DNA from 4 places in the Pseudomonas sp. LBUM1643 genome. Region 4 is predicted to be linked to each of the others. Evidence: predicted binding sites of a transcription regulator. Region 4 holds the regulator's gene; each other region holds the start of a gene.
The links. The regulator FliA, encoded in region 4, starts transcription of late flagellar genes. The targets are predictions, from matches to a motif close to CTAAAGTTTNNNNNNNNNNNGCCGNTAA.
Positions count from the first base shown of each region.

Region 1 (5,943 bases), 1.2 Mb from region 4:
TTGCACGGTGATTTCCGAGAACGGTCCGCCACCCTGGTCGGCCACGACCAGCATGATCACCCGACCATTGTTGACCAATGACCTTAGCAGCAGATGTTCGCCACCAAAAAGTGAGCGCAGGCTCGCCGGTAACAGCGCCGAAAACTGCGCGCTGTTTTCCGGCGTCAGGCGGACCTGAGCCTGTTGCGCGAGCAATCGTTGCAGCACGGTGCTCTGACTCACCTGCAAATTCAGGCTCGATGCGTCCTTTGGCAAACCGGCGCACTGGTGCACGCGAAGATTGGCGTGAGTGCGATCGGCCATCAGGATCATCACACGTCGCATGCCGCAGGCGAGCAACGCGTCCCGGGCAGACGTGGTCAAATGCATCGCATTGGCGAAGCGACTCGGTTCCGCCAGCAGCTCGGCACATTGTTTACGCCATTTGGCCAAATCTTGCGCAGTGGGCGCCGGGGCCGCAAGCGAACCTGCCGCCACCCGGTTCATGCCCCACGGCCAGATCAGCGAGACGGCCGGGTGCCAAAGGTCGGGCATCGCGTGGTAACGGGCGCTATTGGCGGCCTGTTGGTGCAACTGCTGCTGCACGTGTTCCATCGGCACCTGGAGGTAAAGGCTGGTCAGGTACTGCCAGCGTTCACTGTGCGGACTGTCCCAGGCGTGTTGCGCCGACAGCGCCAGACCATTGGCCAGCAGTACCGTATTGGCCGGTTGATTGAGCCAGCGGCGCAGGGTCGGGTCGTCATCGAGGCGATTTTGCTGGCGCAATGGATGATCGCTGTCACGGGCAATGCGCAGGACCTGGACCAGTTCGCGCTGCTCGCTCATCAACAGTCGATAACCCTGCTGCACCCAGATCGGCAGGCGCCAGATATCGGCCAGGGCCTGGCAGATGTCCAGCAGGCGTACGCCGAACAACTGCTGTTCAACCTTGCGCGCGGATTCGCCTTTGTGAATCACCCGCAGTTCCCACTCCTGGAGCAGTTGCGGATGAGTCAAAGCCATCGGCCAAAGTGGCGAGAGGAACAACAGGCTGCCCCAGTGGATGTCCTGCCACAGCCGCGCCAGGCGATGGGCGAAAAAACCGTTGGCCTGTTGTGTGGCGTGCTGGCTGATCATTTGCAGCTGGCGCAAGGCGACAGGAATGTCCGATTGCGGGAGCGCAGGCAGGCGAGCGAGCATTTCTTCGGTACGCTTCAGACCCAGGCGATTGATCGCCACTTCAAGGTTCTCCGCCGGCTCACTCAAGCCGCCGTGTAGCTGCCGGTTGGCTTCGCGAATCACACTCAAGGCCAGGGCCGGACTGCCCTGCATCAATTCGGCAATGTCTCGCAACGAACTGCGGTTGTTGCGAATGGCGCTGCAAACGCGGTCATGACTGGCTTGCGGAACTGGCAGGCGAACGCCGTCGAGAAGCTTGATCCAGCCTTCGAGCGTGGAGGGTGTTGGTGTTGGAACGTTCGTTTCGTTAGCCATGGTTGGACGCGATCATCGTCTGCATTACCTACGCCCTGAGTGGGTCAAAGTGGCTTTTCGCCTGAACGGCCTATAGTCTGGCGCAGTTTTGCCGATAAGTAGAAGAAGAGATTTTTTAACTTCCGAATATGACCTTGAACCCGACTCAGTAAGTGCTCTCCTACCTATGGCTAAAATAATCGGCATCATCGTCGTATTCGCGAGCGTGCTCGGCGGATACGTACTTTCCCACGGCAAAATTGCCGCCCTGATCCAGCCTTTCGAGGTATTGATCATTGGCGGTGCGGCCCTCGGCGCATTCCTGCAAGCCAACCCCGGCTACATGACAATGCACGTGCTCAAGAAATCCTTGAGCATGTTCGGGTCGCGCTTCACTCACGCCTTCTATCTTGAAGTGCTGGGCCTGATCTACGAGATCCTCAACAAGAGCCGCCGCGAAGGCATGATGGCGATTGAAGGCGACATCGAAGATGCCGCCGCGAGCCCGATTTTTGCCAAGTACCCGACGGTGCTCAAAGACGAGCGCATGACCGCTTTCATCTGCGACTACTTGCGCATCATGTCGTCCGGCAACATGGCACCCCACGAGCTGGAGGGTCTGTTCGACATGGAGCTCTACAGCCTCAAGGAAGACCTTGAACATCCCTCCCATGCGGTCAACGGGATTGCCGACGCCATGCCTGGCTTCGGTATCGTCGCAGCGGTATTGGGGATCGTGGTCACCATGGCGTCCTTGGGCGAGGGTGACCAGAAAGCCATCGGCATGCACGTGGGCGCAGCATTGGTCGGTACCTTCTTCGGTATTCTCGCGGCGTACGGTTTCTTTGGTCCGCTGGCGCACTCCCTGGCTCACGATGCCAAGGAAGAGCTGAACGTTTACGAAGCCATCAAGGCCTCGCTGGTTGCCTCCGCATCGGGCATGCCGCCATCGCTGGCGGTGGAGTTCGGTCGCAAGGTTCTGTACCCGGCGCACCGTCCCAGTTTCTCCGAGCTGGAACAAGCGGTTCGCGGTCGCTAAGCTATGGAAAATAACCAGCCAATCATCATCAAGCGCGTCAAGCGCATCGCTGCCGGGCATCACGGGGGCGCCTGGAAAATCGCCTTCGCCGACTTCGCGACGGCGATGATGGCGTTCTTCCTGGTGTTGTGGCTGCTGTCCACTGCGACGCCTGAACAGAAGATTGCCATCGCGGGCTACTTCAAGGACCCGATCGGTTTTTCCGAGAGCGGCACGCCCTACATTATTGATCTGGGTGGCACGCCTACCCTGGCGCCGGAAAACACCCTCAACCCGGAAGTGAAATCCCAGCCGCAGCCGGACAAGGTGACCATCGATACCGAACAAGTCGAAGGCATGGCCGAGCAGGTCGAGAAAGAACGCCTGGAACTGTTGCTGCAGGAGCTGCAGAACAAGGTCGATGAAAACCCGCAGTTGCAGAAATTCAAGGATCAGATCCTGTTCGAGATCACGCCGAACGGCTTGCGCATCCAGATCATGGACGCGGAAAACCGGCCGATGTTCGACTCTGGCAGCGCCCGTCTGAAGCCGTACTTTGAAGACATCCTGCTGGCCATGGCCGATACCATCAAAGCGGTGCCCAACAAGATCAGCATCAGCGGTCATACCGACGCCACGCCGTACACCGGAACAGGCGAGTTCGGTAACTGGGAACTGTCGGCCAATCGCGCCAACGCCGCTCGCCGTGCGCTGGTCGCCGGGAGCTATCCGGAGTCCCAGGTAGCGCGCGTTGTCGGGTATGCCTCCTCGGCGTTGTTCGATCGGGAAAAACCGTTCAATCCGGTCAACCGTCGAATCGACATTGTCGTGCTGACTAAAAAGGCTCAGGCAGCGATTGAAGGGGCACAGGGGGCCGATCCTTCCGGTCAGCTGCCCCAAGGCCAGGGCGCTCCGGGTGAAGTGCCGGCAGAGCCGGTCGATCCGAATGCCCTGCCGGCGGACAAGCAGCCAGTGCCGGCGCATGAGCTTCGAGAACGGTTGAATCTGTTCGAGGATGCCGCACCGAAACCCGGTGAGGCGCCGAAGCAGTAATCCACAAAAAAGCCGACAGTGAATGTCGGCTTTTTTGTGGGCGCGGGGTAGTGCCTCAGGCACCACGGAGGATTCGGTTTTTGAGATCAGTGTGGAAGCGGTCAGCATTGGTCTTGTTGTAGCTGCGCGTGGACTCGCTGCCGGTGATCGACTCCAGGGATGCGGAGCGCTTGAGGGTCACTTCGTTCTTGTAGGCCTCGATGAAAAAATCGAGGTCCTTTGCGCTGCTCAGTTTCGGCCACTTGTCCAGGTACAGCGGCAACTCCGTCGGCCCGGTCCTGAAGGAGCAGATGCGGCGATTACTGATTGTCGCTTCACCAATTTCGAACGGCACCCACCACGACAGTGCGGTCCTCTCCGAGACGACTGCGAGCAAGTGGGTGCATTCGCTGATGTTGCGAGTGATGACCTCGGTGATGTCATCGGTGGTCTGGGATTCCGGATCCAGCACGTCCAGGTAGGTTTTTATATTGGCCTGCATCAGACGACTGTTGATCTGCATCGCATGGGCGCGATCCATGTGGCGATAGCTGATAAACACTGGCATCAGAAATGTCCCTTGATCGCGAGTTCACGGTAATAGGCGCCAAGCGCGGTGAGGCGGCAGCCAGTGGAGTTGAGCGCGGCGTAGTACATATGTTCGGCATCCACCGGCTCAATCAGGCTGTGGCGGTTGCACTTTTGCAGTTGGGCGAAGACTTCGCCGTGAGCCGGTTCAAACCGGGCTTCGGTGGGTTCGTAGCTCGGGTCCAGCGCGAACACCGACTCGGCTTCGGGAAACCAGTCAGGCAGCTTGCGTAATATTTCTTTGGGGATTAACGGTGAGACTTCCCGTAACGAAATGAACTGCGAGACGTTGGTCTTGAACACCGGGCGCTGTTCCCAGGCGTCGAGCGCATTGTCGACAAACGAATAGAGGCTGCCGGGAGTGATTTTCCCAAGGATGTTCGCAGCACCACCGTGCAATGCCTGAAGCAGCAGTCCGGTGAAGACGCCATGGTTGGCGCCTTCCATGGCCGGTTCCTCTTTTTTGCAGGCCGTGAGAATGGTCATGCCTTCGCCAACCATGCTGCTTTCGCTACGCAAAGCACGCACTTCGCCTGCCGAACCGCCCTGGCAGCAGTCGAGAATGATGATCTTATTCTTGATTTTTACGGCTTTGGACGCCCAATTAAGGATGTCGCTGATTCGGATCCCGTCCTTGCTGGACTTGTAATCCTGAGGCAATAGCATCCCTTCATCCGTATCAGCGTCGAAAGCGCCGTGGCCGGCGAAGTACAGCAGGGCGACATTGCAGTCGCCTGAAAACAGTTCGCGAATTTGATCCTCGATTTTTTCGCGGCTCAAATAATCTTCGGCGGAGGTCAGCACGATGTTCTTGAAATTCGGGTCGCCATTGGCATCAGTCTTGAGCACCGAAGCCATGGCCATCGCATCGTTGTTGCAGCCGTTCAGCTGGGAGAGATGGCGGTAGTTATTGATTCCGATAAACAGGCCTCTGCGCATGATTCAGTCCGCCGCGTGAGTGCGAATGGCACTGATGATGCTAAGGGAGTTCCAGGCGCATTCCACATGCGCGGCCCGGCGCACCACGGTGGAAATCCGCTCGGCACCGAACGGCTTGATCGCGATGATAACTTTGCCCATGCGCTTGGCGATTGCGATCTCCTTGTTGATCCACTTGCTGTAGGTGGAATACATCCCGGCCATGATCAGCACGGCGGAACAGGGACGAATCTTGTTTTCGATGGCGATTTCAAGTTGCTGGTCGGTCAGGGCGCCGATAATCGGATTGTGCGGCGGCACTGAAAAGTTCTTGAAAGTGAACGTCGAGTGCGCAGCAAGCATTTCGACCAGCCTGTCGTGTTTGTCGGCGTAGTTCCACGAATGGCTGATGAACAGGTGGTAGGTTTGCATGGGGTATCCCTCGATATCGCAACGTGCGAAGAGGGCTTGAATGTAGGTAACAGGCGGGCGCTAACAAGTGCCGAAAGGTAAAAGAGAAAAGTCCTACAAGCAGGCGTGCAGAAGCCCTTCAGAAATGTCTGACGTTTAAAAATGTGGATTTTGTGTAAGCAGACAACAGCAGCCCGCGACTCCTCGGGGTCGAGGAGGGCGGGCAAAGCTGTTTAGTAGGTGCTTTCGGGCAAACTGGCGATGATCGAGCGGTAGCTGTTCATCCGTTGCTGTTGCACGCGACCTTCTTCCAGGGCTTTGAGCAGCGCGCAGCCGGGTTCACGGTCATGCTTGCAGTCGCGGAAGCGGCAGGTGCCGATCAAGTCATTGAACTCGATGAAGCCTGCTTCGACGTCGGCACGGCTGACATGGCCGAGGCCGAATTCGCGGATACCCGGGGAGTCGATCAATTCACCGCCACCGGGGAAGTGGAACAAGCGTGCGGTGGTGGTGGTGTGAGTGCC
Region 1 covers NZ_CP166813.1:557,053-562,995, forward strand. Annotated here, with positions in the region: gene ACA063_RS02400 (HDOD domain-containing protein) at 1-1,473, opposite strand, end outside; gene motA (flagellar motor stator protein MotA) at 1,640-2,491, shown strand; gene motB (flagellar motor protein MotB) at 2,495-3,523, shown strand; gene ACA063_RS02415 (toll/interleukin-1 receptor domain-containing protein) at 3,579-4,070, opposite strand; gene ACA063_RS02420 (caspase family protein) at 4,070-5,029, opposite strand; gene ACA063_RS02425 (TIR domain-containing protein) at 5,033-5,440, opposite strand; gene rsgA (small ribosomal subunit biogenesis GTPase RsgA) at 5,653-5,943, opposite strand, start outside.
Region 1: motA (flagellar motor stator protein MotA) is a predicted target of FliA. The motif match lies at 1,544-1,571, and genes of this name have one in related genera.

Region 2 (5,943 bases), 1.6 Mb from region 4:
CCTTCAGGGCCGGCTTCAGTGTAACGAAAGGTCTGGCCGGCAACCGCGATGCGGTCGATCCAGGCCTTCAATTGGGTAGGAATTGTGAAGTTGTACATCGGTGCAGCAACGACCACAGCATCGGCGGCGAGGAATTCAGCCAGCGTCTGCGCGCTCAGGTCAGCTTCGTGCTGTTGCGCGGCGTTGCGCAGTTCGGCAGTCGTACCGGCGGCAACCAGCGTGGTGGAAGAAAAATGGCTGATGGCATCAGCGGCCAGGTCACGGTAGGTCACCACGGCGCTGGGGTCGGCCGCTTGCCAGGCCTTCACGACTTCGCTGCTCAACTGACGGGAAGCCGAATTGTCACCCAGAATGCTTGAATCGATATGCAAAAGTTTCATAAGAAGATCTCCAAGGTGAGGATCGCCAAGGGCGACCTGATGGAGAGAATCCTACCGATGAAACCAATAGCCGAGTAGTCGTCGATAATGCGATTATTCGTCTCACTGATAGAACAATCGGATATCGCCATGCAAGACCTCAATGATCTCTATTATTTTGCCAAAGTGGTCGAAGCCGGTGGCTTCGCCGCTGCGGGCCGTTTGCTGGGGATTCCCAAGTCGCGGCTGTCGCGACGCATTGCCGAGCTGGAAGAACGCCTGGGCGCGCGATTGCTGCAGCGCACCACCCGCCAGCTCAATCTGACCGCCGTGGGTGAGCGCTACCTGCGCCACTGTCAGGCGATGTTGCTTGAGGCCGAAATGGCCGACGAAGCCGTGGCCAGTATGTCCAGTGAACCCCGTGGACGCCTGCGGGTGTCGTGCCCGGTCGGCCTGGCACACGAAATCCTTCCGGGGGTGATCAGCAGCTTCCTTGAGCGATTTCCCCAAGTGCAGCTCGAAGTCATGCTGCTGAACCGCCGCGTCGATCTGGTGACCGAAGGCATCGACGTGGCTTTGCGCGTGCGCGAACTGGGCGATGAAGACCCACAGCTGGTCACCCGGCGCCTGCGCCAGGCGCAAACCGTACTGGTGGCCAGCCCTGAGTTCCTGCTGGGGCGTGAGATCAACCACCCTGACGATTTGAAAAACCTGCCCGTCCTGGGCGCCGTCGAAGCCGACCGCCTGATGCATATCCGCCTCCTCGACGAGCATGGCAAAAGCTACGAGCTCGCCCTGGAACCACGCTTGGGCATCGACGATTTCATTGTGCGCAAAGTCTGCACCCTCGCCGGCCAGGGCTTTACATTGTTACCGATGATGTTTTGCGAACAGGAACTCGAAGAGGGCTCACTGGTTCGACTGTTGCCAGGCTGGTCGCTGCCTGGTGGCTGGCTTCAGGCGGTCTATCCTCATCGACGCGGTGTAATGCCGGCTGTTCGCGCCTGGATGGACCATTTGATCGAATCATTCGACGCGTGTGGGGACCGACTGATATGAAGGCTCGACGGATGAGCGAAGAGGATGTCGCACAATTTTGCCTCGCCCTGCCCGGTGCGCGGGAGGATTACAAATGGGGTGGTGTGCGGGTGTTTTCGATTGCGGGAAACAAGATGTTTGCCCTGCAGGGCCTGAGGGGAGACTCTTTGGCCTTCAAGGTCGATAAAGATCTGTTTCTAGGGCACTGCGATCGACCGGGCATTCACCCGGCACCTTATCTGGCGCGGGCACAATGGATCATCATGGACACGCCCTACCCTCTGGGCGCCGAAGAGCTGCAAGGGTTGTTGCGACGTTCCCACCAACTGGTGGTGAGCAAGTTGCCCAAACGCACCCAGATCGGCCTGCTGCTTTAGCACACGCGCTTACGCTTAGAAGAGCGCAAATACATGAGCGCCAAGGAACAACTGGTCAATCCAGAACACCTGATGCAGCAACACGATGGTCCAGAACAGGACCTGATAGGAAATCTTGCGGGTTTTGTGGCGAAACACTTGCTGCGCCACCAAGGCGCCCGGCCAACCGCCTGCCAGCTCTACCGCGTGCAGGACGTTCTCGGGCGTGCGCCAACGGGCGGTGCGCGCCTTGCGCTTGTCGCTCCAATAAAGGAAGAACGCCAGCACGCTGACGATCCCGTAGGCCGACAGGGGAATCAGCGAGATCCCCTGCAACCACATCGACAGCGAGCCAGTCAACGGCAGCGCGCACACGATCGCAAACACCAGCAACTTCAATCGCAGGTACTGGGTCTTGCCGCCGGAATTACCCTCCGGACGGTTGCGCGCGCTGCTGTCATTCATGGCTTGGCCGCGCTCCAGTCAACCCAGCCGAACTGCCAGGTGGCGAGGATCAGCAGACCGAACGCGATGCGATACCAGGCGAACACCGCATAGCTGTGGCTGGCGATGAACTTGAGCAAGCCACGCACGGCAATCATCGCGAAGATGAATGCGGTGACGAAGCCGACGGCAAACACCGGGAAATCCGCAGGCACGAACAGGTGCCGGTATTTGTACCCCGAGTACACGGCCGCACCGACCATGGTCGGCATCGCCAGGAAGAACGAGAACTCGGTCGCAGTCTTGCGGGACAGCCCGAACAGCAAGCCACCGATAATTGTCGAGCCGGAGCGCGAAGTACCCGGAATCATCGCCAGGCACTGGGCAAAGCCGACTTTCAGGGCGTCTTTCCAGGTGATCTCGTCGACCGTCTCGGCGTGCACTTCATGCTCGCGGCGCTCGGCCCACAACATGATGACCCCGCCGACGACCAGTGCCGTCGCCACCGTGATCGGATTGAACAGATATTCTTTGATCATGTCAGCGAAGATCACGCCCAATACCACCGCCGGCATGAAGGCAATCAACAGGTTGGCGGTAAACCGTCGAGCGCTGGGCTGGGTCGGCAGCCCGATGACCACGTCGAGGATCTTGCGGCGAAACTCCCACACCACCGCCAGGATTGCCCCGAGCTGGATAATGATGTTGAAGGCCATGGCCCGCTCACCACCGAAGTTGAGCAAGTCGGCCACAATTATCTGGTGGCCGGTACTGGAAATGGGCAGAAACTCCGTCAGCCCTTCTACAACGCCAAGTATCAATGCCTGAAAGGCGGTCCAAAGATCCATCAATCCCCCAAGAAGCGATGCACGCGGGCATGCCCCGTTAATATTTTTTCAGAACGTTTTTGCAATCAGCCTGGCTGTTGACCCCGCGCAAAAGTCTCCAGACGAAACCGTGAGAATCTCGTGAAAATTCATGCTGGATTCAGGTTTTTCCGCGCGGGGCCGAAATCCTATCAGACAAGTCCCTTTTACGCTGCCGAGTATTGGGCTTGAGCCCTACAGAAGACTCATCAAGCGTGCGGGATGCTGGCGATCCTTCATGACAAGAACAAGAACCGGAGTGACAGCGTTATGAACAGCTTGCGCAATATGTCGATCAGCCGCCGTCTTTGGCTGATCCTGATCGTGGCCGTCATGATGTTGATGACGTTAGGCGTGTTGATGCTCAAGCAGATTCACGAAGACCTGTACCAAGCCAAAGCGCAGAAGACCCAGCACGTGGTGCAGACCGCCAGCGGGATCCTGAGCTATTACCAAGATCTGGAAACCGCCGGAACGCTGACCCGCGACGCTGCGCAGAAACAGGCGCTGACGGCTGTTCGCGGCCTGCGTTACGACCAGAATGATTACTTCTGGATCAACGACCTGACCCCGGTCATGGTCATGCACCCGGCCAATCCTAAACTCGACGGGCAGAACCTCGCAGCCATCCGCGACCCGGACGGTTTTGCGGTATTCAATGAGATGGTCGCCGTGGCTAAATCCAAGGGCGCCGGCATCGTCAACTATCGCTGGCCCAAACCGGGTGCCAGCGAGCCAGTAGAAAAAACCTCCTACGTGAAGCTGTTCGAACCCTGGGGCTGGGTGATCGGTTCGGGCGTCTACATCGATGACATGCAGGACGAGTTCTACGCACAGGTCTGGAAGGCCTCGGCGTTGGGAGTGGTGATTGCATTGATCATGGCGGCGCTGGTGATCCTGATAGCTCGCAGCATCGTTCGACCGTTGCAGGAAACCGTCAATGCCATGGCCAATATCGCCAGTGGCGAGAGCGACCTGACCCGCAGCCTCGACACGCATGGGCAGGATGAGGTGACGCAACTGGCGCGGCATTTCAACGCGTTTACCGCCAAGCTGCGCCTGGTGATCAGCCAGTTACAGGTCTCCGCCGGCGCCTTGGGCGATTCCTCCAGCGAGCTGGGCAACGACGCCGCCCAGGCGCAACAACGCAGTCAACAGCAATCCCAGCAGATGGAACTGGTGGCCACGGCCATCAATGAAGTGACTTATGGGGTTCAGGACGTTGCCAAAAACGCCGAACACGCCGCGAGCGAAATGCGCGACGCCGAGTCCCAGGCACAGCAAGGCCAGATCAACATTGATAGCAGCCTGCAACAGATCGACAAGCTGTCGGGCACCATCGATCAGGCGGTGGAAGTGATACGCACCCTGGCAGCCGAAAGCACACAGATCGGCTCGGTGCTGGAGGTGATCCGGTCGATTGCCGAGCAGACCAACCTGCTGGCGCTCAACGCGGCTATCGAAGCAGCGCGGGCGGGCGAGCAGGGTCGCGGATTTGCGGTGGTAGCCGATGAAGTGCGGCTGCTGGCTCAGCGCACGCAAAAATCAACCGCCGAGATTCAGTCGATGATCGAGCGCCTGCAAAATCATTCGGAAGCGGCGGTCAAAGTGATCGGCGACAGCAGCCGGGCCTCACAACTGACCATCGAACAGGCGGGCCTCGCTGGAGCGAGCCTGAGCGCGATTGGTCAGGCGTTACGCAACCTGAACGGGCTGAACGCCTCCATAGCCAGCGCCACCTTGCAGCAGGCGCACGTGGTGGAAGACATCAATCAGAACGTGACCCAGGCGGCCGGCTTGTCCCACAGCACCGCACTCGCGGCTGAACAGTCGAGCGTGGCGAGTGTTAGGTTGAAGGCGTTAAGTGTCGAACTGAACGGCTTGTTGAAGCAGTTTCGGGTGTAGGTCCTGACTCCGAACCGTTGTGGCGAGCGAGCTTGCTCGCGCAGGGGTGCGTAGCGCCCCCCCCCAATTCTCGAAAGAAAAAGAGTTTTTTGGCCAGCGCTTCGCACTGGAGCGGGAGCAAGCTCCCTCGCCACAGGTTTGTATGCCTGCTACGAAACACGCAGCTCCCAGCAGCTCACTCACCACAAACTAGGTACAATCCGCTCCCCTCGCCAACTCCCCAAGGAATCGCCATGTCCGGGCTAGAACTGTTTGCCGCCGCCCTCGGTGTCATCGCCGTCTGGTTGACGGTCAAACAGAATCCCTGGTGCTGGCCGATCGGCCTGGTGATGGTGTTGCTGTACAGCTGGGTTTTTTTCGAAGTGAAACTCTACTCCGACATGCTGCTGCAGATTGTTTACGCAGCGCTGCAAGTCTATGGCTGGTGGCAATGGACACGTGGAGGTGAGGCGCGGCAAGGACGGCGGGTCAGCCAGCTTGAGGCTTCTCCCATTGCCTTGAGTCTGGCGTTGGGCGCTGTTGGCAGCCTGGCGTTAGGCGCCGCCATGGCGCACTGGACTGACGCGGCGCAACCCTGGCTGGATGCCGCGCTGACCGGGTTCAGTCTGGTGGCCCAGTGGTGGATGGCACAGAAACGCGTGCAATGCTGGCCACTGTGGCTCGTGCTGGACGTGATTTTCGTCGGGCTGTTCATCTACAAAGGCATGTACCTGACTGCCGGCCTCTACGGTCTGTTCGCCGTTATCGCCATTCAAGGCTGGCGCGAATGGCGCGCCGATCTGGCGTTGCGAGCATGAAGGTTCTGGTCCTCACGGGGCCTGAATCGAGCGGGAAGAGCTGGCTGTCGAGCGAGATCCAGGCGCGCTTTGGCGGGCTGCTGGTCGGTGAGTACGTACGGCATTTCATCGACCGTGAAGCCCGCGACACCTGCTACGACGACATCACACCCATCGCGCAAGGCCAACTGGCCTGGGA
Region 2 covers NZ_CP166813.1:3,340,591-3,346,533, forward strand. Annotated here, with positions in the region: gene ACA063_RS14960 (FMN-dependent NADH-azoreductase) at 1-380, opposite strand, end outside; gene ACA063_RS14965 (LysR substrate-binding domain-containing protein) at 510-1,418, shown strand; gene ACA063_RS14970 (MmcQ/YjbR family DNA-binding protein) at 1,415-1,774, shown strand; gene ACA063_RS14975 (DUF1294 domain-containing protein) at 1,790-2,218, opposite strand; gene ACA063_RS14980 (undecaprenyl-diphosphate phosphatase) at 2,215-3,045, opposite strand; gene ACA063_RS14985 (methyl-accepting chemotaxis protein) at 3,334-4,968, shown strand; gene pnuC (nicotinamide riboside transporter PnuC) at 5,202-5,765, shown strand; gene ACA063_RS14995 (AAA family ATPase) at 5,762-5,943, shown strand, end outside.
Region 2: ACA063_RS14985 (methyl-accepting chemotaxis protein) is a predicted target of FliA. The motif match lies at 3,184-3,211, and genes of this name have one in related genera.

Region 3 (5,943 bases), 1.9 Mb from region 4:
TCTGGTGCCTGATTTATAACTCCAACCAGCAACATCCAGTGAAAGTTCGTCCGCGTAATCGCCCCACCAAATCCCTACTCCCCGACTACCCTTCAAGAACCCGCAGGAAGCGGCCCCCGTACAAATCAAGGAACGACCATGTCCCTCTCCATCGTCCACAGCCGTGCCCAGGTTGGCGTGGAAGCACCTGCCGTTACCGTAGAAGTCCACCTCGCCAATGGCTTGCCATCACTGACGATGGTCGGCTTACCCGAGGCTGCAGTGAAGGAAAGCAAGGACAGGGTACGCAGCGCGATCATCAATTCGGGGCTGCAGTTTCCGGCGCGGCGCATCACGCTGAATCTCGCGCCGGCAGATCTGCCCAAAGATGGCGGACGGTTTGATCTGGCGATTGCCTTGGGGATTCTTTCGGCCAGTGTCCAGGTGCCGGCGCTCACACTGGATGACATCGAGTGTCTGGGAGAGTTGGCGCTGTCAGGCGCGGTGCGTGCCGTGAGAGGCGTGCTACCGGCAGCACTGGCTGCGCGCAAGGCCGGTCGTTCGTTGATGGTGCCGCGGGCAAATGCCGAGGAGGCTTGTCTGGCTTCGGGCCTGAAGGTGATTGCGGTGGATCACCTGCTGGAAGCCGTTTCGCATTTCAATGGTCATCTGCCCATTGCCCCTTACGTTTCCGATGGACTGATGCATGCCAGCAGGCCCTACCCGGATTTGAACGAGGTCCAGGGCCAAATGGCGGCCAAGCGTGCCTTGCTGATTGCCGCAGCAGGTGCGCATAACCTGTTGTTCAGCGGCCCCCCGGGGACGGGGAAGACGTTACTCGCGAGCCGACTGCCAGGCTTGCTGCCACCGCTGGCCGAGAGCGAAGCACTGGAAGTCGCGGCCATCAAGTCGGTGGTCAGTTGCGTTCCCTTGAGTCACTGGCCACAGCGCCCGTTCCGGCAGCCCCATCACTCGGCTTCCGGCCCTGCATTGGTCGGCGGAGGCTCGAAACCGCAACCCGGCGAAATTACCCTTGCCCATCACGGCGTACTGTTTCTGGACGAGCTTCCCGAGTTTGATCGCAAAGTATTGGAAGTGCTGAGGGAGCCATTGGAGTCGGGACATATCGTGATCTCCCGGGCCAAAGACCGGGTGCGGTTTCCGGCTCGCTTCCAATTGGTGGCGGCGATGAATCCTTGCCCCTGTGGATATCTTGGCGAGCCCACGGGCCGCTGCTCCTGCACGCCGGACATGATTCAACGCTATCGCAACAAGTTGTCAGGCCCGCTGCTGGATCGTATCGACCTGCACCTGACCGTCGCCCGGGAAGCCACTGCGTTGAATCCCGCGTCCAAACCAGGAGATGACACCGCAACGGCGGCCGCTCTGGTTGCCGAAGCTCGGGAGCGACAGCACAAGCGTCAGGGCTGCGCGAATGCGTTCCTCGATCTGCCGGGTTTGCGCGCCCACTGCACGTTATCCACAGCGGATGAACACTGGCTGGAGTCTGCCTGCGAACGGCTGACATTGTCGCTGCGTTCGGCCCATCGGTTGTTGAAGGTAGCGCGCACATTGGCGGACCTTGAGCAGGTCGATGAGATTACACGGGGGCATTTGGCGGAGGCGTTGCAGTATCGGCCAGCTACGCAGTAAGTCTGGAAAACGAGTCGCGCCCATCGCGAGCAGGCTCGCTCCCACAGGGTATGCGTCGCTCAAGAGCTTTCTGAACGACACAAATCATGTGGGAGCAAGGCTTGCCCGCGATGGCGATCTCAGAAGCAACTCACCGAAACCGGTCAACCTCGGAACGCAACTCCGCCGCCAGGCTTTCCAGCTCTTTGGCCGTCACCGCCAGGTTCGACACCACTTCGCGCTGCTCACTGTTCGCCAACGCAATGCTTTGCAGGTTGCTACTCAGCAACGTTGCCGTGCTGCTCTGCTCCTGGGTCGCCGTGGTGATGGCGGCAAACTGCTGACCCGCCGAGCGGCTCTGCTCATCGATCCGCGCCAGCGCCGTGGCGACATTGGCGTTACGCGACAAGCCTTCCTGCATCAGCACATTGCCCTGTTCCATGGTGCTGATGGCGTTGCCCGTCTCTTGCTGGATGCTTTGAATCATCACCGAGATTTCATCCGTCGCCTGACGCGTACGTGAAGCCAGATTGCGAACCTCATCGGCCACTACCGCAAACCCACGCCCTTGCTCACCGGCACGGGCAGCTTCGATCGCCGCGTTCAGCGCCAGCAGGTTGGTCTGTTCGGCAATCGAAGTAATTACCCCCACGATGCCGCCGATTTCCTGCGAACGCTGACCCAGGGTGTTGATCACGGTCGCGGTACTGTTCAGTGCGCCAGCGATTTGCTCCAGAGACGAGGACGCTTCCTCCATCGATGTACGACCGATCCGCGTTTGTTGTGCGTTCTCTTGAGCCAGGCGCTCGGTGCTGCCCATGTTGTCGGCAATGTTCAACGAGGTCGCACTGAACTCCTCCACAGCACCGGCCATGCTGGTGATTTCGCCCGACTGCTGCTCCATTCCTTCGTACGCGCCGCCAGACAACCCGGATAACGCCTGCGCGCGTCTATTGACCTCTTCCGAGGCTTTGCGGATGTGTTCCACCATGGTCGACAGCGCCTGACTCATCTGATTGAAAGCCCGGGCCAACTGACCGATTTCGTCGTGGCTCGACACGTTCAGGCGCACGCTCAAATCACCTGCACCCAAGGCTTCGGCCTGACGCACCAGATCGCCCAGCGGCGCGAGCTTGCTACGCAACAGCCAGACCGCCGAACCCACCGCAATCAACATGGCCAGCAGGCTGCCAATTGCCAATCGAATCCCGACGCTCCAGGTCACCGCGTTGATTTCAGCTTTCGGCATGCTCGCAACCACCGACCAGGGGCCGCCCTCAAACGGCACCGCCACGCTGTAGAACGCTTCGGACTTGTCGCTCCAGAAATCGCCCGTGCCCGGTGTCTTGGACAGCGCCATGATGGCCGGAACGGCTTGATCCAGCGCTTGCACACCAGCGATCGGCACCAGCCACTTGCCCTGCTCATCCAGCAACGCCAACGATCCCGTTTGACCAATCCGGAAACGCTTGAGGTTGGCAAATTGCGCATTTTGCGCATCGGTGTAATCGAATCCTACAAACAGCACGGCGATGACCTTCCCGCCACTGTCACGTACAGGGGTGTATTGCGTCATGTAGGACCGTTCGAAGAGCAAGGCGCGACCGACGTAGCTTTGCCCCGCCATCAGGCGTGCATAAGCCGGATGCGCGTGATCGAGCAGCGTACCGATGGCCCGCGTGCCGTCCTGTTTGCTCAGGGACGTACTGACGCGGATAAAGTCATCGCCGTTGCGCACGAACAACGTGGCGACGCCGGCGGTCATTTGCTTGAACTCGTCCACTTCGCTGAAGTTGTTGTTCAGCACTTCGCTGCCCAGGTGCAGGCCGGGTGTCTGTACGCCGGCCACCGTCACCGGCTCATCAGGATGCAGACTCAAACCGACGCTGAAACGCTTTTCGAACAACCCGCTGAGGCGCTGGGTGCTTTCGCGCAACGTACCGTGGAAGGTGCTCAACTGATCGGCCAGCAGCCGGGCTTCACTGGCCAGGTGTTCTTCGCGGGTGGCGAGGTTGGCTGTGTCCAGCGAGCGCAACGCGAACAGCGTACTGCCGCTGATGACCACCGCCAGTATCACGGCCAGCGCTAGCCCCAGTTGTGAGGCGATCCGGGCACGAGGTTGAGACATGACTGCTCCTGGCCGAGTGACCGGATCATCCTGATCGCAACGCACACTCAGCAAAATTTCTAATAATGGGAATTCGGTCGAACCTGCACGAAGGTTCCACCTGCAGACTTTCGGCGGCAAAGCTGAATACTTGAGTGATTCACCGGGAGATAGCTCAAAGCCGTCATTGCGACGGCTCTATCGATTCAGCTCAAATGCTCGACATCGGGCAACTCCATTGCCCGAACTTCGCCCTGCAGGAAATCACTGAGTCGGCGCATTCGTTCGCCGCCGGGGCGGGTTTTCGGCCAGACCAGGTAATATTTCTCACCGCTGGCGACAGCCGTCGGCCACGGCAAACTCAGGCGCCCTTGCGCCACATCCTCAGCCACCATCAGCAGATCGCCCATCGACACACCATACCCGCGCGCCGCGGCGATCATGCCCAGCTCCAGCGTATCGAATACCTGCCCACCCTTGAGCGACACCTGATCGGCCATACCCATGCGCTCCAGCCAGTTGCGCCAATCGCGGCGATCCGGCGTCGGGTGCAGCAATTCAGTGTTGGCCAGGCGCGTGACATCCCAGGGTTGTTCGTTCAAAAGGTTCGGCGCGCCGACCGGGATCAATTCTTCAGGAAACAGATAGCTCGCCTCCCAGTCAGGCGGGAAATGCCCGTTGCTCAGCAACACGGCGCAGTCGAAGGGCTCGTCGTTGAAATCCACCGAGTCGACGTCCATCCAGGCGCTGGTCAGCTGCACTTCATTGCCCGGTTGCAGATGACGGAAGCGACTCAGTCGTGCCAACAGCCAGCGCATCGTCAAGGTCGAGGGGGCCTTCATGCGCAAGACGTCGTCTTCCGCGCGCAAGGTATTGCACGCCCGCTCAAGCGCAGTGAAGCCTTCGCGAATCCCCGGTAATAGCAAACGCGCTGATTCGGTCAACTGGAGGTTTCGGCCACTGCGGTGAAACAGTCGACAGGCAAAATGCTCTTCGAGCGTACGAATGTGCCGACTTACAGCGCTTTGAGTGATCGAAAGCTCTTCCGCGGCCCGGGTAAACGAGCTGTGGCGCGCAGCCGCTTCGAAGGCGCGAAGGGCATACAAGGGAGGAAGACGACGGGACATCGGGAACGCTCCTGCAACTGCGCAACATGAACCAGACCAAACTATTCTGCATGAGTTTTAATCATGCGACCCATCCTTTTTATCCCTTTGTGCAATCCCCTGAGAGCGCCGAGAATCGACGGTCTACTGTTCCCTATGAAAATCGAGCGTGATGATCATGAAGCATCCAGCGCGTGTTGAACTCTGGGCCATTCTGCGGCTGGCGGGGCCGTTGATTGCCTCGCAGTTGGCGCACATGCTGATGGTCCTCACCGATACGTTGATGATGGCGCGCCTGAGTCCCGAGGCGCTGGCCGGCGGTGGTCTGGGGGCGGCCGCCTATTCCTTCGTGGCATTTTTCTGCATCGGTGTAATTGCTGCGGTCGGCACCCTGGTGTCTATCCGCAAAGGTGCAGGCGATACCGTTGGGGCGGCGCGACTGACACAGGCCGGTTTGTGGCTGGCGTGGTTGATGGCGCTGGTGGCGGGCTTGCTGTTGTGGAACCTCAAACCGGTGTTGTTGCTGTTCGGTCAGACCGAAACCAACGTCCAGATGGCTGGCCAGTTTCTATTGATCCTGCCGTTCGCCCTGCCCGGTTATCTGAGCTTCATGGCCCTGCGCGGCTTCACCAGTGCGATCGGCCGGGCGACGCCCGTCATGGTCATCAGCCTCGCCGGTACGGTCGCTAACTTCCTGCTCAACTATGCGTTGATCACGGGCATGTTTGGTCTGCCGAAAATGGGCCTGGTGGGGATCGGACTGGTCACGGCCATTGTCGCCAACCTCATGGCAGTGGCACTCGCGCTGCACATTCGCCGGCATCCCGCGTACGACGCTTATCCGTTGCGCGCGGGCCTGTCACGGCCTAATCGTCAGTACCTCAAAGAGCTGTGGCGCCTGGGCCTGCCCATTGGCGGCACCTACGCGGTGGAAGTCGGGCTGTTTGCCTTTGCCGCGCTGTGCATGGGCACGATGGGCAGCACGCAATTGGGGGCGCATCAGATCGCGCTGCAAATCGTTTCAGTGGCGTTCATGATTCCGGCGGGACTCTCCTATGCGATCACCATGCGCATCGGCCAGCATTACGGCGCGGGGCAACTGCTGGATGCACGGTTGGC
Region 3 covers NZ_CP166813.1:6,254,399-6,260,341, forward strand. Annotated here, with positions in the region: gene ACA063_RS28350 (YifB family Mg chelatase-like AAA ATPase) at 139-1,632, shown strand; gene ACA063_RS28355 (methyl-accepting chemotaxis protein) at 1,763-3,739, opposite strand; gene ACA063_RS28360 (LysR substrate-binding domain-containing protein) at 3,925-4,845, opposite strand; gene ACA063_RS28365 (NorM family multidrug efflux MATE transporter) at 5,003-5,943, shown strand, end outside.
Region 3: ACA063_RS28355 (methyl-accepting chemotaxis protein) is a predicted target of FliA. The motif match lies at 3,847-3,874, and genes of this name have one in related genera.

Region 4 (5,943 bases):
CTTTGGCAACCGGCTTGGGGGCTGCTGCCTTGGCGACCGGCGTGGCAACCGATGCACTGGCGCCGGTAGCGGTACCGACTTCAGTGAACTTGCCTTTGCCATGCAATTCATCGAGCAGCGCTTCGAACTCGTGATCGGAGATCAGATCACTGCCTACTGCGGCTGCAGACGGAGCGGCCGGCACAGGCGCCGAAGCAATCGCCGACTCCAGCGCTTCAACCGCAAAGTTGCCCTTGCCGTGGAGCTGGTCCAGCAGTGCTTCAAATTCTTCGTCGGTAATGTCGGAGCTATCGCCTGCCGCCTTAGGAGCCGCGGGAGCTGCGGGAGCTGCAGGCGGAACCACGGCATCAACGGCGAACTGGCCTTTACCGTGCAACTGATCGAGCAATGACTCGAACTCGGCATCGGTGATTTCATCGCTGGTTGCGCCAGCGTTGCTGATCGGTGCCGGAGCAACAGGCGCGGCCTCGGCCTGCGCCTTGACGGCATTCAGGGAGTCCAGCAGTTGCTCGAATTCGTTGTCGGTAATGTCACCTGAATCGCTTTCAGCAACCGGTGCCACGTCGACAACCGGCACCGCTTCGTCGGACGACTGCGGTTCAGCCAGGCGGGCCAGTGCCGCCAGCAGTTCAGGCGTCGCAGCCGTGATCGGGCTGCGCTCGCGGACTTCGGTGAACATACCGTTCACCGCATCCAGTGCTTCGAGAACCACGTCCATCAATTCCGAGTCGACGCGACGCTCACCCTTGCGCAGGATGTCGAAGACGTTCTCGGCGATGTGACAGCACTCCACCAACTCGTTGAGCTGGAGGAAGCCGGCGCCCCCTTTTACAGTGTGAAAACCGCGAAAAATTGCATTGAGCAAGTCCGCATCATCCGGTCGACTTTCAAGCTCGACCAGCTGTTCGGACAGTAGCTCTAGAATCTCGCCGGCCTCAACCAGGAAATCCTGAAGGATCTCTTCATCGGCGCCGAAGCTCATTAATGGGGTGCTCCTACAGGTCTAAAATCCAAGGCTGGATAGCAAATCGTCCACATCGTCCTGACCGGACACAACGTCTTCTCTTTTATCGGCATGAATCTGCGGACCTTCACCCTGAGAGAGATGTTTTTGTGGATCTTTTTCAGCCAGCATCGCTTGACGGTCATGTTCGATGCCCGCAAAGCGGTCCACCTGACTGGCCATCAGCACGAGCTTGAGCAGGTTGCTTTCAACTTCGGTGACCAATTGAGTCACGCGCTTGATGACCTGACCGGTGAGGTCCTGGTAATCCTGAGCGAGCAGAATATCGTTGAGGTTGCTCGTTACGACGCGGTTGTCTTCGCTGCTGCGCGTGAGAAAACCGTCTACGCGCCGGGCGAGTTCGCGGAACTCCTCGGCACCGACTTCACGGCGCATGAACCGTCCCCAATCCGCGCTCAGCGCCTCGGCTTCATTGCCCAGGCTGGTGACCAGCGGCGTGGCGTTTTCAACGAGGTCCATGGTGCGGTTGGCCGCCGCTTCGGTCAGCTTGACCACATACCCCAGACGTTCAGTAGCGTCCGTGATCTGCGAGACTTCCTCGGCCTGTGGCATGTTCGGGTCAATCTGGAAATTGACGATCGCGCTATGCAACTCGCGAGTGAGCTTGCCCACTTCCTGGTACAGGCCACGATCACGGGTCTGGTTGAGCTCATGGATCAGTTGTACTGCGTCGCCGAACTTGCCTTTTTCAAGGCTTTCGACCAATTCGACCGCATGTTTTTTCAGGGTCGATTCGAAATCGCCCTGTGAAATTTCATTTTGCTCCATAGCTCCCCCGTGGCGCAGTTGCTCAACCAATGCGTTCGAAAATCTTTTCGATTTTTTCTTTTAACGCCTGGGCCGTGAAGGGCTTGACCACATAGCCGTTTACACCGGCCTGGGCTGCTTCGATGATCTGCTCGCGCTTGGCTTCAGCGGTAACCATCAGCACCGGAAGATGCTTGAGCCTTTCATCGGCGCGCACGTGGCGCAGCAGATCGATACCGGTCATGCCCGGCATGTTCCAGTCCGTTACCAGAAAGTCGATGCTGCCGCTGTTGAGGACCGGAATGGCAGTGGTGCCATCGTCAGCCTCGACCGTGTTGGTGAACCCAAGGTCACGCAACAGGTTTTTTATGATCCGCCGCATCGTTGAGAAGTCATCAACGATGAGGATTTTCATGTTCTTGTCCAATTCGACCTCCAAGCAGTCTTAAACGCGTCCAGCACCTGGACACGCCATTTCATTCAATCCGGCAAAGCATTCGATGACTGTCTGGAGCACAGCAGATCGAGACCGGTGCGTACAGAACCCACCAGCCTCGCTCGCAGTGTCCCCACACTGCCTTCAGCGCGCTCGCCACTCCCCCAAACGCCCCCGCAAACGGGCCGCGCACTGGCTGTGTAACTGGCTGACCCGCGATTCGCTAACCCCCAGGACCTCACCGATTTCCTTGAGATTGAGCTCTTCGTCGTAGTACAGCGCCAACACCAGTCGCTCACGCTCCGGCAAATTGGCAATCGCGTCCGCCAGCGCTGCCTGGAAGCGTTCATCTTCCAGATCGCGCGACGGCTCGAGATGAGCACTGGCGCCATCCTCGTGCAGTCCTTCGTGTTCGCCGTCTTGTAACAGATCGTCGAAACTGAATAACCGACTGCCCAAGGTGTCGTTCAAAATCCCGTAATAATCGTCAAGACTCAATTGGAGTTCGGCCGCAACTTCGTGATCTTTAGCGTCGCGACCGGTTTTAGCTTCAATCGAGCGAATGGCGTCGCTGACCATCCGGGTATTTCGGTGGACCGAACGTGGCGCCCAGTCCCCCTTGCGTACTTCATCGAGCATCGCGCCGCGGATGCGTATGCCCGCGTACGTCTCGAAACTAGCGCCCTTGCTGGCGTCATATTTGGTCGACACTTCAAGCAAGCCGATCATCCCGGCCTGGATCAGATCTTCGACCTGCACACTGGCCGGCAGACGCGCCAACAAGTGGTAGGCAATGCGTTTTACCAGTGGCGCGTAACGCTCGATCAGCTCGTACTGCGCATCACGGGCCGATTTTTTATAGAGGTTATAGCCACTGGCGGTCATAGCACGGGTCCTGCAGTTTGTTGCACGAGGCGCTCCACGAAGAACTCCAGATGCCCACGCGGGTTGGCAGGCAATGGCCAGGTGTCGACCTTTTGCGCGATCGCCTTGAAGGCCAGCGAACACTTGGAGCGCGGGAATGCTTCATACACGGCGCGCTGCTTCTGCACAGCCTTGCGTACGCTTTCGTCGTACGGCACCGCACCGACGTATTGTAAGGCGACGTCGAGGAAACGATCCGTGACCTTGGTCAACTTGGCGAACAGGTTGCGACCTTCTTGCGGGCTCTGGGCCATGTTGGCCAGAACACGGAAACGGTTCATGCCGTAATCACGGTTGAGCAGTTTGATCAGGGCGTAGGCGTCAGTGATCGAGGTCGGCTCATCGCAGACCACCAGCAGGACTTCCTGAGCGGCGCGGACGAAACTGACGACCGAGTCGCCGATGCCCGCCGCCGTGTCGATCACGAGCACGTCGAGGTTATCGCCGATATCGCTGAAGGCCTGGATCAGGCCGGCGTGTTGCGCCGGGGTCAGATGAACCATGCTCTGTGTGCCGGACGCGGCCGGAACGATACGAATGCCGCCCGGGCCTTGCAACAGGACGTCGCGTAGCTCGCAGCGGCCTTCGATCACGTCGGCCAGGGTACGTTTGGGTGTCAGTCCGAGTAGAACGTCGACGTTAGCCAGTCCGAGGTCGGCGTCCAGAAGCATGACGCGCCGGCCGAGCTCTGCTAGAGCCAGGGACAAGTTCACTGACACGTTAGTTTTCCCGACGCCACCTTTGCCGCCGGTCACCGCGATAACCTGTACGGGATGCATGCTGCCCATGTTATTTCTTTACCTTGTCTTGCATAGACGGAGGCCACATTACTGGCTGCGCGTTCACAAATGGAACAATGCATGGCAGACCATCGATGTAGGTACAAAAACTATTCATTAATACCTCAGCTAACCTGCTTGGTCGGGCTGTGGTAAATATCAGCGAACATGTCAGCCATGGCTTCTTCGCTGGGTTCTTCCTGCATTTGCACGCTGACCGCGCGACTGACCAGCTGATGACGACGCGGCAGATGCAAATCATCCGGAATCCGCGGGCCATCGGTCAGATAGGCCACCGGCAGTTCATGACTGATGGCCAGGCTCAACACCTCGCCCAGACTTGCCGTTTCATCCAGTTTAGTCAGGATGCAGCCGGCGAGCCCGCAGCGCTTGTAACTGTGATAAGCGGCGGTTAGAACCTGTTTCTGGCTGGTCGTTGCCAGAACCAGATAATTTTTCGATTTGATGCCACGCCCGGCCAGGCTTTCCAGTTGCATGCGCAGTGCCGGATCGCTGGCCTGAAGGCCTGCGGTATCGATCAGCACCACGCGTTTGCGCAGCAGGGGATCCAGCGCCTGCACCAGCGATTGCCCCGGGTCGACGTGAGTGACCGGGACATTGAGGATGCGGCCAAGGGTCTTGAGCTGTTCCTGCGCACCGATTCGGTAGCTGTCCATGCTCACCAGCGCGATGTTCTGCGCGCCGTACTTGAGCACGTAACGCGCGGCGAGCTTGGCCAGGGTCGTGGTTTTGCCCATGCCGGCAGGGCCGACCATGGCAATGATACCGCCCTCTTCCAGCGGCTCGATTTCCGGTGTGGCAATCATGCGCGCCAGGTGCGCCAGCAACATGCGCCAGGCCTGACGTGGCTCGTCAATGCCAGTGATCATTGCCAGCAGATCACGGGATAACGGGCCGGAGAGGCCGATGCGTTGCAGACGACGCCACAGGTTGGCCTGGGCCGGACGGCTGCCCTGCAACTGGTTCCAAGCTAAGGACCCAAGCTGTACTTCCATCAGTTCACGCAGGCTGTTGAGCTCGAATCGCATCGAGTCGAATGCGCGAGGGTCGACGCCGCCAGTCGCAGCAGGTGCCGGCGCAGGTCGTGGAGGTTCTGTATAAGTCGGTTCGATCAGCGGTTCGGCAGCAGTCAGCGGCAGGCCGGCGAACAACTGGCGATTGGTGCTCTTGTCGCTCTCGCCCTCGCTGCGCAGGCTCAGTTCGGCCTGAGCGGTGACGATCCGCGATTGGGTCTTGCGCAACTCGTCTTCAAGTTCCATGTTCGGAACACGCGGCGCCAGCGCCGACAGTTTGTAATCCAGGGCGGCAGTCAGCTCCACGCCACCCGCGATGCGGCGGTTGCCAATGATGGCCGCATCGGCGCCCAGCTCATCGCGAACCAGTTTCATGGCCTGACGCATATCGGCGGCGAAAAAACGCTTAACTTGCATAAACCACTACCTCAGCCGTTGGGCCCTACTGTCGCAACGATGGTCACTTGCTTGTTGTCAGGAATTTCCTGATACGCCAACACGTGCAAACCCGGGACTGCCAGTCGGCCAAATCGCGAGAGCATCGCGCGAACCGGACCGGCTACCAGCAGAATCACCGGTTGACCTTGCATTTCCTGACGCTGCGCCGCATCGATCAACGAGCGTTGCAATTTCTCAGCCATGCTTGGCTCCAGCAGAACTCCCTCTTCCGAGCCTTGCCCTGCCTTCTGAAGACTATTGAGCAATATCTGTTCCAACCTTGGCTCCAGCGTGATAACTGGCAGCTCGGAGTCAGTGCCTACAATGCTTTGGACGATTGCGCGGGATACGCCGACGCGCACAGCGGCGACCAGAGCGGCGGTATCTTGACTCTTGGCGGCGTTGTTGGCGATGGCCTCGGCAATGCTGCGAATGTCCCGTACCGGCACTTGCTCGGCCAGCAACGCTTGCAAGACCTTTAGCAACTGCGACAGCGACACCACGCCCGGCACCAGCTCTTCCGCCAGTTTCGGCGAGCTTTTGGCCAGCAATTGCATGAGT
Region 4 covers NZ_CP166813.1:1,734,005-1,739,947, reverse strand. Annotated here, with positions in the region: gene ACA063_RS07800 (chemotaxis protein CheA) at 1-982, opposite strand, end outside; gene ACA063_RS07795 (protein phosphatase CheZ) at 1,004-1,792, opposite strand; gene ACA063_RS07790 (chemotaxis response regulator CheY) at 1,815-2,186, opposite strand; gene fliA (RNA polymerase sigma factor FliA) at 2,352-3,092, opposite strand; gene fleN (flagellar synthesis regulator FleN) at 3,089-3,919, opposite strand; gene flhF (flagellar biosynthesis GTPase FlhF) at 4,036-5,361, opposite strand; gene flhA (flagellar biosynthesis protein FlhA) at 5,373-5,943, opposite strand, start outside.